DNA from 2 places in the Anoxybacillus sp. MB8 genome. Region 2 is predicted to be linked to the other one. Evidence: riboswitches for the same ligand, from Rfam matches in the RefSeq annotation. Region 2 holds a riboswitch; the other holds the start of a gene.

Region 1 (3,513 bases), on a different contig from region 2:
CCTTCTGCTGCAAATTGAAGTGCTTCTTGTAAGTCTTTGCGCGTACCAACGATAGAACCAATAATTTTTACTCCATTTAATACCGTATCGAAAATTGGAATAGGTATTTCTTCCGGCGGTAATCCGACGAGTACACAAGCACCACCGCGACGAATGGCTTTGTAGGCTGATTCGAACGCGGCTTTTGAAACAGCAGTGACGACAGCTGCATGCACGCCACCAACTTTTTCTTTCATCCATTGCGCGGCGTCTTCATGTTTTGGATTGACGACAAGATCAGCTCCCAACTGTTTAGCTAACTCAAGTTTTTCATCGCCTAAATCGACAGCAACGACGTTTAGCCCCATCGCCTTTGCATATTGAACAGCGACGTGTCCGAGGCCGCCAATACCGTAAATTGCTACCCACTCACCAGGTTTTGCACCTGTTACTTTTAAAGCTTTATATGTTGTTACGCCAGCGCAAAAAATTGGAGCAGCCTCTTCAAATGATAAGTTATCAGGAATTTTCACGACATAATCAGCTGCAGCACGACAATATTCAGCGTAACCACCGTCAACCGAATATCCAGCGTTTTGTTGATGCTCACATAATGTTTCTTGTCCGCTTAAGCAATAATCACAATGGCCGCAAGCGGAATAAAGCCAAGGGATACCGACGCGATCTCCGACTTTTAAGTGCGTCACCCCTGGTCCAACTTCTTCGATGACACCAACGCCTTCATGTCCAGGAATGAGCGGTAGTTTTGGCTTTACAGGCCAGTCGCCATGTGCGGCATGCAAGTCTGTATGACATACTCCACACGCTTTAATGCGCACTAGCACTTCTCCATATGAAATTGTTGGTTTTTCTACTTCTTTAATTTGTAATGGTTCTTTAAATTGTTCCACAACTGCAGCTTTCATAATTATAATCCTCCTTCTAAGTGAAAAGGGATTTTTTGGTCTATGCATATTTAATGTAACATGTATTAAATTTGTTAAAAATATCACAAACAAACTGTTCGAAAAAATGTAAAAGTTTTTTGGATAAAAAGGTAAATTTTTGTTTTTTGTCTTGACGAAGTAAAATGTTACCCTTTTAGTTACAACTCACCACTTCCTTTTTCCTAGTTGTTGTGTTAAGATGGAAATGTAAAAAATTGAATAATCGGCAAACTACTCGAAAGGGTAGGGCGCAAAGCTATAGGGGCTACGTCTATTGTATAGATATGCCAGCCAGTTGCCCTTCTTATAAGGAAATGATTAAGAAGGTTTTACGGTCGAACGATAGCTGCCTATGTATTTGTTTTTTAGGCGGCTTTTATTTTTATCAACATAGGAGGATGAAGACAGCATGAAGGTAACAGTAAGAAAAAAATTGGTGGCGACGTTTCTTTCGGTATTATTGTTGTTTATTGTTGTAAGTATGCTTACATATAATCGGCTAGAGACAATTGATCAACAATATTCAGAAGCGATGAACAAAGGATTTGAACGGATTACGCTCGTGACAAATATGCAAAATGCGATGTTACGTGAACAAATTGCTGTGCGGGGGTATTTAATTAATGGAAAGCCGGAAAGCTTAACCGCATTTGAGCAAGCAGCGAGCGAGTTTACAGATAACCAAGAGATGATTGCATCATTACAGCTAGAAAATGAGGCAAAACAAGAGGTTGATCGTCTAGTAAAAGCAGAAAAAGAGTATCGCGACATTGCGAAACAAGCGATAGAGTTTAAAAAGCAAGGTCAAATGGATGAAATTTCACGGATTATGAAAGAGCGAGGAAATGCGATTACGGTTGAAGTGACAGAGGCAGGAGAACAAGCGCGTGCGACGCAAGTGAAGCATTTGCAGCAAATGAGTGAAACGTTGTCTGAGCAAGCGAAAGACATGAAGTATATGACGCTTATTACAATCGGCATCTCTTTTCTTGTTAGTATGGCTTTAGCTTTATATATTAGCGAAAAAATTTCAAGACCTGTTCAACAAATTTCTGAACATGCCGAAAAAATTGCACACGGCGATTTGTCAGTTGATGATATTCATGTAGCAAATCGTGATGAAATTGGTCAATTAGCAAAATCGTTTAACCAAATGGTTCACAATTTGAAACAGCTTATTCAACAAGTAAGCACAGCGACTGAGCATGTATCTGCTTCCGCCCAAGAGTTGATGGCAAGTGCTGAACAGGCAAGCGCAGCGACAGAAGAAGTGACGACAGCGATTCAAGAAGTAGCCCAAGGAGCAGAAATGCAAGGAAAACATGCGGAGGAGAGTTCGCAAGCGATCGGTGAAATGGCGGCAGGAATTGAGCGAATGGCTCAAACAGCAACCGTCGTGGCGAATTCCGCAACAGAAACGACAAAACAAGCTACTGTTGGCCAGCAATATTTACAACAAGTTGTGACGCAAATGAATACGATTAACGAATCAACAAACGAAACAAATATAGTTATTAAAGAGTTAAATGAGAAGTCGGCCCAAATTGGAAAAATTGTTGACGTCATCGTCGGCATTGCTGAACAAACGAATTTATTAGCACTTAACGCAGCGATTGAAGCGGCACGTGCCGGAGAACACGGAAAAGGATTTGCGGTTGTGGCGGACGAAGTGCGTAAACTCGCAGAGCAATCTCGCGAATCGGCAAATCAAATTGCGCAATTAATTGAGATGATTCAACAAAACACCGGTTATGTTGTGCAAATTGTCGGCAAAGGAACGGAAGAAGTGAAACAAGGAACAAAATTAGTGGAGCAAACAGGAACGTTCTTTGGGCAAATTTTGCGTTCCATTGAACAAGTGAATGCACAAATTCAAGAACTATCAGCGATTTCAGAGCAAATGTCAGCAGGCGTTCATCAAGTGCATGCTTCAATGGATGAAGTATCGTCTATTGCGAAACGGTTTGTTGAACGGACGGCCGAAATTTCTGCTTCTTCTGAAGAGCAGCTTGCTTCAAGTGAAGAAGTGACATCTGCCGCTACATCGTTAGCTGAAATGGCGGAGCAATTACGCAATGCTGTCGCAACGTTTAAAGTATAAAGAAGTCTCTTGATTATAAGGGGAAGCGAGAGTATGTTATCGGTGACGATCTTTATATGTGGAGCGATATAGTTCCTCTTTGCTTTTTAATGAATACCATTGTCCAACGGAAAGCGACAAAATCATGAAAATTGCACCGATTGCAAAACCTATACGGTAATAACCGAGAAAAAATAGTAAGAAAGACATCACTAACGTTGTAATAAGTACGATAAGCAAAATGTTTTTTCCTTTTTCTTTTCCCATATCGTTTCCTCCTCTCTGTTTGTATTATAACAAGAATATGTCACTATTAAAATGCACATGTGGATCAACAAAGGTGTCCCGTCATGATGTTGGGACACCTTTTCTTTTATCGATGATTTTTTTCTTTTTGGCTTTGGCGAATGTTAGCTGCTTCAGCGCGTGCTTGTGCTTCTAAATCCTCATGATCGGCAAGTTCTGCAGAAAACTTGACATCATGTCCGTCTGGTTTGATTGGTTTTG
Region 2 (5,689 bases):
TGGTGGTGGTTATCATGCATGCATTGCTGCAGCATTTGCTCGCGTAGAAATCGCCGAAATTTTAAAAGAAGTTATTCAACGTTTTTCTCACATTACACCTTTTTTATATAATCTTGAAAGACCTGAATGGACGCCCAACCCTGCCTTTCATGGTATTGTTACAATGCCGATCAAATACTAACTTCCTATACTGAGGGCGACACACCCTCTATATTTAATTATAAGGATAAGGAGTTTGTCATATCATGTTAAAACACTGTAATTATTCTGATGTTGCTGTCATCCTAATACATGAAATCTATGGGATTAACGATCATATGAAACACGTAGCTCAAATGATTGCCACTAAAGGGTATGACGTATACTGCCCCAATTTATTAAATCGAGATCATTTTCATTATGATGATGAGGCAGATGCTTACCAATATTTCAAAAATGAAATTGGATTTGGAAAAGCGAAAAAACAAGTTTTAAATTTAGTAGATTCCTTAAAGTCTCGATACAAAACCATTGTGTTTTGGGGGTATAGCGTCGGTGCAACCGTAGCTTGGTTATGTTGCGAACATTATGGCGTAGGAGATGCGGCCATAGGTTACTATGGATCACGGATTAGAGACTATCTCAATTTATTCCCAAAACTACCCGTACTATTACTGTTTTCTGAGCACGAAAAGTCATTTAATGTTAACTGGCTCGTCGAGCAATTATCCTGTAAATCAGGGATAAAAGTCGAGTTGTTTAAAGGACAGCACGGGTTCGCTAATCCCTTCTCCAATAACTATCATCCGGATTCAGAAAGAAAGGCTTTTGAAATGTCCCTACAACTTATTGAAACCATTCAGAAAACGAAAAAAATGTATTGACATAAGGGGAAGTATTATGAAACAAACATGGTTATCCACAAACTTTTTTGTATTTTTCTTCACCTGGGGGATTTTCTTACCGCATTGGACCGTTTGGCTGATTACAAAAGGGTTAACTGCTCAACAATCAGGGGTCGTGAGATGGGAGAGAAGCTCACAGATGTGCGATCGGTTCTTGTCGAGGATCGAGCGTACTTCAAAATCGAACGCATTGATCGGTTTGTGGAACAGAAGTAACCATTTGTGATTCGGATGAAAGACAATGTCGAGATTCATCAGAAAAAGAGCCTAAAGCGACTTTGTTCCTCCTCTTCTTCCGTTGTGGCGGATTTTACTTGCCAGTTAGGAACAAAACCATGTCGTTCCCAAAAGCGCCATCGCGCCGTGATCTTTTAGGATGCGAACGGGCATGAAATCCGTGTCGTCACGAACGTTTTGGAAGCATCGGTAGAAAAGATTGCCGAAATGTATCAAGCGCGTTGGACGGTGGAAGTGTTTTTCCGTTGGATCAAGCAATACCTAAATGTTCCGACCTTATTTGGCACGAACGAGCACGCGGTATACAACCAGCTTTTTACGGCAACTTATGTGTTACTAAGATGGCTATATCACCGAACGGAAAAACGGACAACCTCTTCCCTTCCTTTTCTTTCGTTTGTCCGTCGTTTTTTCTCTGGACAACTTTCTCTCGAATGGAAATCCGAGATGGCAGCTGTCTTATTTGAGTATGCTCAAATTTACAGGAGAAGTATTCCTAATTTTGGATAATCAACAGCCGTGGCATGAAAAAGAAATATTTCAAGTGTCCCAAAAGAGCACGCTTTTGGGACACACTTATTTTTTAAAGTAATTCGTCAATTTCCTGCAACACTTCTCCAATTTTACGACCATGTATAAGCAAATCTGCCCAATCATCTAATGGCGTCGGTTCCATGTTCACAATCACTAATTTGGCCCCGCTTCGTTTCGCGATGACAGGAAGTTCGTTAGCTGGTGACACTTGTAAAGAAGAGCCGAGCACAATCCATAAGTCTGCTCGTTCGGCTGCTGTCCATGCTTGTTCAAACGCATCATACGGTAACGATTCCCCGAATAAAACAACGGAAGGGCGCAAAAAGCCGCCGCATGTGCACGTAAACTGTTCCTCTACATACTGTTTTGCGTCGTATGTTTGCCTGCAACGCGAGCAATGCACTGTTCGCAACGTTCCGTGTAATTCAATGACATTTGTACTGCCTGCTTGTTGGTGAAAGCCGTCGACATTTTGCGTGATGATTTGATGAATAAGCCCCCGCTTTTGCCAATCGGCCAAAATCATATGCCCGACATGTGGCTTACATTTAAGCAACGTACGAATACGATATTGATAAAATGCAATAAACTCGTCTCGGTTATGTTGCATCGCATACGTACTTGCTAATTGTTGTGGATTTTTCGTGCGCCAAAGCCCTGATTTTGCCGAACGAAAATCGGGAAGCCCGCTTTCTGTAGACATTCCTGCTCCAGTAAATACAATTGTATACGAAGACTCTTTCAACCATTTTTCTAACATTCCGTACCCCTCCTTTTTATCTACCAATAACTACTTCTTTCTTCGCCCTTTTCTTCCTTTATTTTCACATATGTTTATAAGGAAAATAAGGACTTTTGATTCATGCCCATGAAAATAGGCAAAGTATAATAAGAAGTAAAGGCACAGCTAAGGAAACTTAGCGTCGCAAAGCTATAGGGGCTAACGGGATACCTATGCCAGCCAGCTGCCATTACCAAAAAAATATACATATGAAATGGAGGAAAGGGTAATGTTTAAAAAAGGATTACCAATTTTACTAGCATCGATGCTCGTTGCTTCCCCAGCTTTTGCAGCGAAGCATGATGGAGCAAAATATGTACAGAAAAGTCAGCTTGTCGTGAAAAAGGAAGAAGCGAAGAAAAAACAAGAGTTAGCTAAGCAGAAAAAAGAAGAGGCAAAAAAGAAAAAAGAACAACAAATGTTAAAAAACAAATTGGCAGAACTAAATAAAAAGTTAAGCAAGATTGAAGTGCGTGTAAACGAGGTGACAATAGCGCTTGAAGCGTTTAGCACGCCGAAAGAACAACCAACTGAACAACCAACACAACCACAAAGTGAACAAACAACAGAGGAAACGACACAAGTAGTCAATGAACAAGATAGCGCTACTGTGACTACGACTGAACAATCACCTGTCGTGCAATCGGATAAAGACGACGAAGCGGAAAAACAAGAAGAGTTAGATCAATGGTTTGGGAAGCTTATTGCTGCTTCTAATCAATTAAAAGCAGTAAAAAATGAAATTCGTGCGTTAGAAAAGAAAGTATCTAAGAATGATGTCAACGTACAAGCGTTGAAAGAAAAAGTAAAGGCGTTAGAAGAAAACGTACAACAAAATAAAAAGAAGTTGCTTGAACTGTTATAAGGGTGCCTGTTGGCGCTCTTTTTTTGCATATTTTCGCGTGAAACACAAATGATAATAATCGTTCGAAAGGAGGGAAGCGAATGAACATCACACGTGCGCAACAAATTGCTCAGTCACCCGATATGAAAAATGTAACGTATAACGGAAAAGCCGTGTATATTGAACATGTCGATGTACAAACGGAAATGGCAACGATTCATTTTTTAAACAACCCAGAAAAACAACAGCGCGTTCCGATTTCACAGCTAGAGGAGCATTAAGTGATGGGGATGTGACAAAGCAACTTGTTTGTCACATCCTTTTTTGTTGGAGTAAATCAATCAGTAAGTGTACAAGTTTGTTGTTTTTCATTGTCGGCGAATAAAGATAAGAAAATGTTCGATAAAAAGGAGAATGTTTAACGTAAACAATCGATAAGTTTTTATGATTCAACTCCTGTTCAATGACATGACGTGAAAGGAGGGCTAAACCGTTTCCGTGCATTAACGTTTCTTTTATTCCTTGATTGCTGCTAATAATTATCAGTGATTTTACTTTTAGCCCATTTGAACGAATAAAATGGTTAAAATATTCACGTGTGCCAGACCCTAATTCGCGTGTAATCCATAGTTGGTTTTGTAAATCGTTTATCGATACTTCCTGTTTGTGAGCGAGAGGATGATCGTTAGACGCAACGATGACTAGCTCATCTTGCATAAATGGGTACACCACAAGCTCTTTTTCATTTGTTTGACCTTCAATTAAACCGATATGTGTTTGATACGTACGAACGAGCTCTACAATTTCTTTTGTATTGCCGATGATCACTTCCAATTGTAATTCTGGATAATCGTTTTGTAAGGCGCATAAAAAAGTAGGTAGCACGTATTCTCCGATCGTAAAACTAGCCCCAATTTTTAATGTTCCTTTCACACAGTCGTGATGTTCCAAAATATCTTGTTTCGTTTGTTCGTATAACGTGATCATTTTTTTTGCTCGATCATAAAGCAATTCTCCCGTTGGCGTCATTTGTAGCTCTTTTGGTGAACGAATAAATAGTTTTGTTTGAAACTCTTTTTCTAAATTTTTAATGTGCAAACTTACACTTGGTTGAGATAAATGAAGAATTTCTGCTGTTTTTGTGAAATTTTTCACTTCAGCTAATGTAATAAATGTTTTTAATTGTTCGTACATATCGTTCGCTCCTTAGTTATTAAAAAAATAAATAGTTCTGATAATTTATATTTATTTTACTAATTTTATTTTTTAAGGTAAAGTCAAATAAAACATACTTGATTTATAGGAATAGTAGAAAAATGAGAGGTGAAACATGTTGCCATTTCAAGTGACAAATAGTCCATTTAATGAAGAACAAGTCGAGCTCCTCAATCGGCTTTGGCCAACGTTAAATTCCGCACAAAAACTTTGGCTAAGTGGGTATTTAGCTGCAACCGAGTCGGTCGGAGCGCTTCAACAAGAAGCATCTGCAACGAAGGAAGTGACCGTTCTTTACGGGTCGCAAACAGGAAACGCGCAAAAACTAGCGGAAAAAGTAGGAGAAACGCTCAAACATCGCGGGTTTCATGTCACCGTTTCCTCGATGCTTGATTTTAAGCCAAACGAGTTGAAAAAAATAAATACGTTGCTCCTTGTTGTTAGCACATACGGAGAAGGGGAACCACCAGATAACGCCTTGTCATTTTACGAATTTCTTCATAGCAAGCGCGCGCCAAAACTCGATCATCTTCGTTTCTCTGTATTGGCGCTTGGCGATACGTCGTATGAACATTTTTGTAAAACGGGAAAAGATTTTGATAAACGGCTAGAAGAGCTAGGCGGAAAGCGGTTATACGAACGCGTCGATTGTGACGTCGATTATGAAGAAAAAGCAGCGAAATGGCTAGAGGGAGTGCTTGGTGAGTTAGATAAGCAAGGAGCCATTTCCGTAGCAACAACTTCATCTGCACAAGCGAAGCCAACGACTATTTATTCACGAAAACATCCGTTTCAAGCGGAAGTATTAGAAAATATCAATTTAAATGGACGCGGCTCAAACAAAGAAACACGCCATATCGAATTATCGCTAGAAGGTTCTGGGCTTGTGTTTGAACCAGGCGATGCGCTCGGCGTTTTTCCAAAAAACGATCCAGAGTTAGTTGATTGGATGATAGCAGAAATGAAATGGAGTTCAGAAACATTAGTTTCTGTAGAAGAAAATGACGAACCATTACGAGAAGCGTTGCTATCCCGTTTAGAAATTACCGTACTGACAGAGCCGTTGTTACAAAAATTAGCTGAATTTTCGAAAAATCGCGAGTTTCATGCGCTTCTTTCTGAGGAACAAGAAGCGAAGCGAAAAGACTATATGAAAGGGCGCGATGTATTGGATGTCCTTCGCGATTTCGGCCC

What was found. Region 2 has a riboswitch for cyclic di-GMP ahead of EKC99_RS10780 (coiled-coil domain-containing protein 22). Riboswitches for the same ligand answer to the same signal wherever they lie in the genome.
Region 1: it holds a riboswitch for cyclic di-GMP, as region 2 does, so the genes downstream of both, EKC99_RS13430 (methyl-accepting chemotaxis protein) here and EKC99_RS10780 (coiled-coil domain-containing protein 22) in region 2, are expected to answer to the same signal.

Annotation. Positions count from the first base shown of each region.
Region 1 is NZ_RXXX01000049.1:6,968-10,480, forward strand. Features, by position in the region: gene adhP (alcohol dehydrogenase AdhP) at 1-905, opposite strand, end outside; cyclic di-GMP riboswitch class I at 1,142-1,229, shown strand; gene EKC99_RS13430 (methyl-accepting chemotaxis protein) at 1,336-3,027, shown strand; gene EKC99_RS13435 (hypothetical protein) at 3,064-3,273, opposite strand; partial or broken gene EKC99_RS13440 (YfhD family protein) at 3,380-3,513, opposite strand, start outside.
Region 2 is NZ_RXXX01000030.1:20,947-26,635, reverse strand. Features, by position in the region: gene EKC99_RS15995 (cytochrome P450) at 1-181, shown strand, start outside; gene EKC99_RS10795 (dienelactone hydrolase family protein) at 246-863, shown strand; partial or broken gene EKC99_RS10790 (transposase) at 1,005-1,631, shown strand; gene EKC99_RS10785 (NAD-dependent deacylase) at 1,705-2,415, opposite strand; cyclic di-GMP riboswitch class I at 2,546-2,628, shown strand; gene EKC99_RS10780 (coiled-coil domain-containing protein 22) at 2,666-3,301, shown strand; gene EKC99_RS10775 (small acid-soluble spore protein H) at 3,382-3,561, shown strand; gene EKC99_RS10770 (LysR family transcriptional regulator) at 3,593-4,474, opposite strand; gene EKC99_RS10765 (assimilatory sulfite reductase (NADPH) flavoprotein subunit) at 4,611-5,689, shown strand, end outside.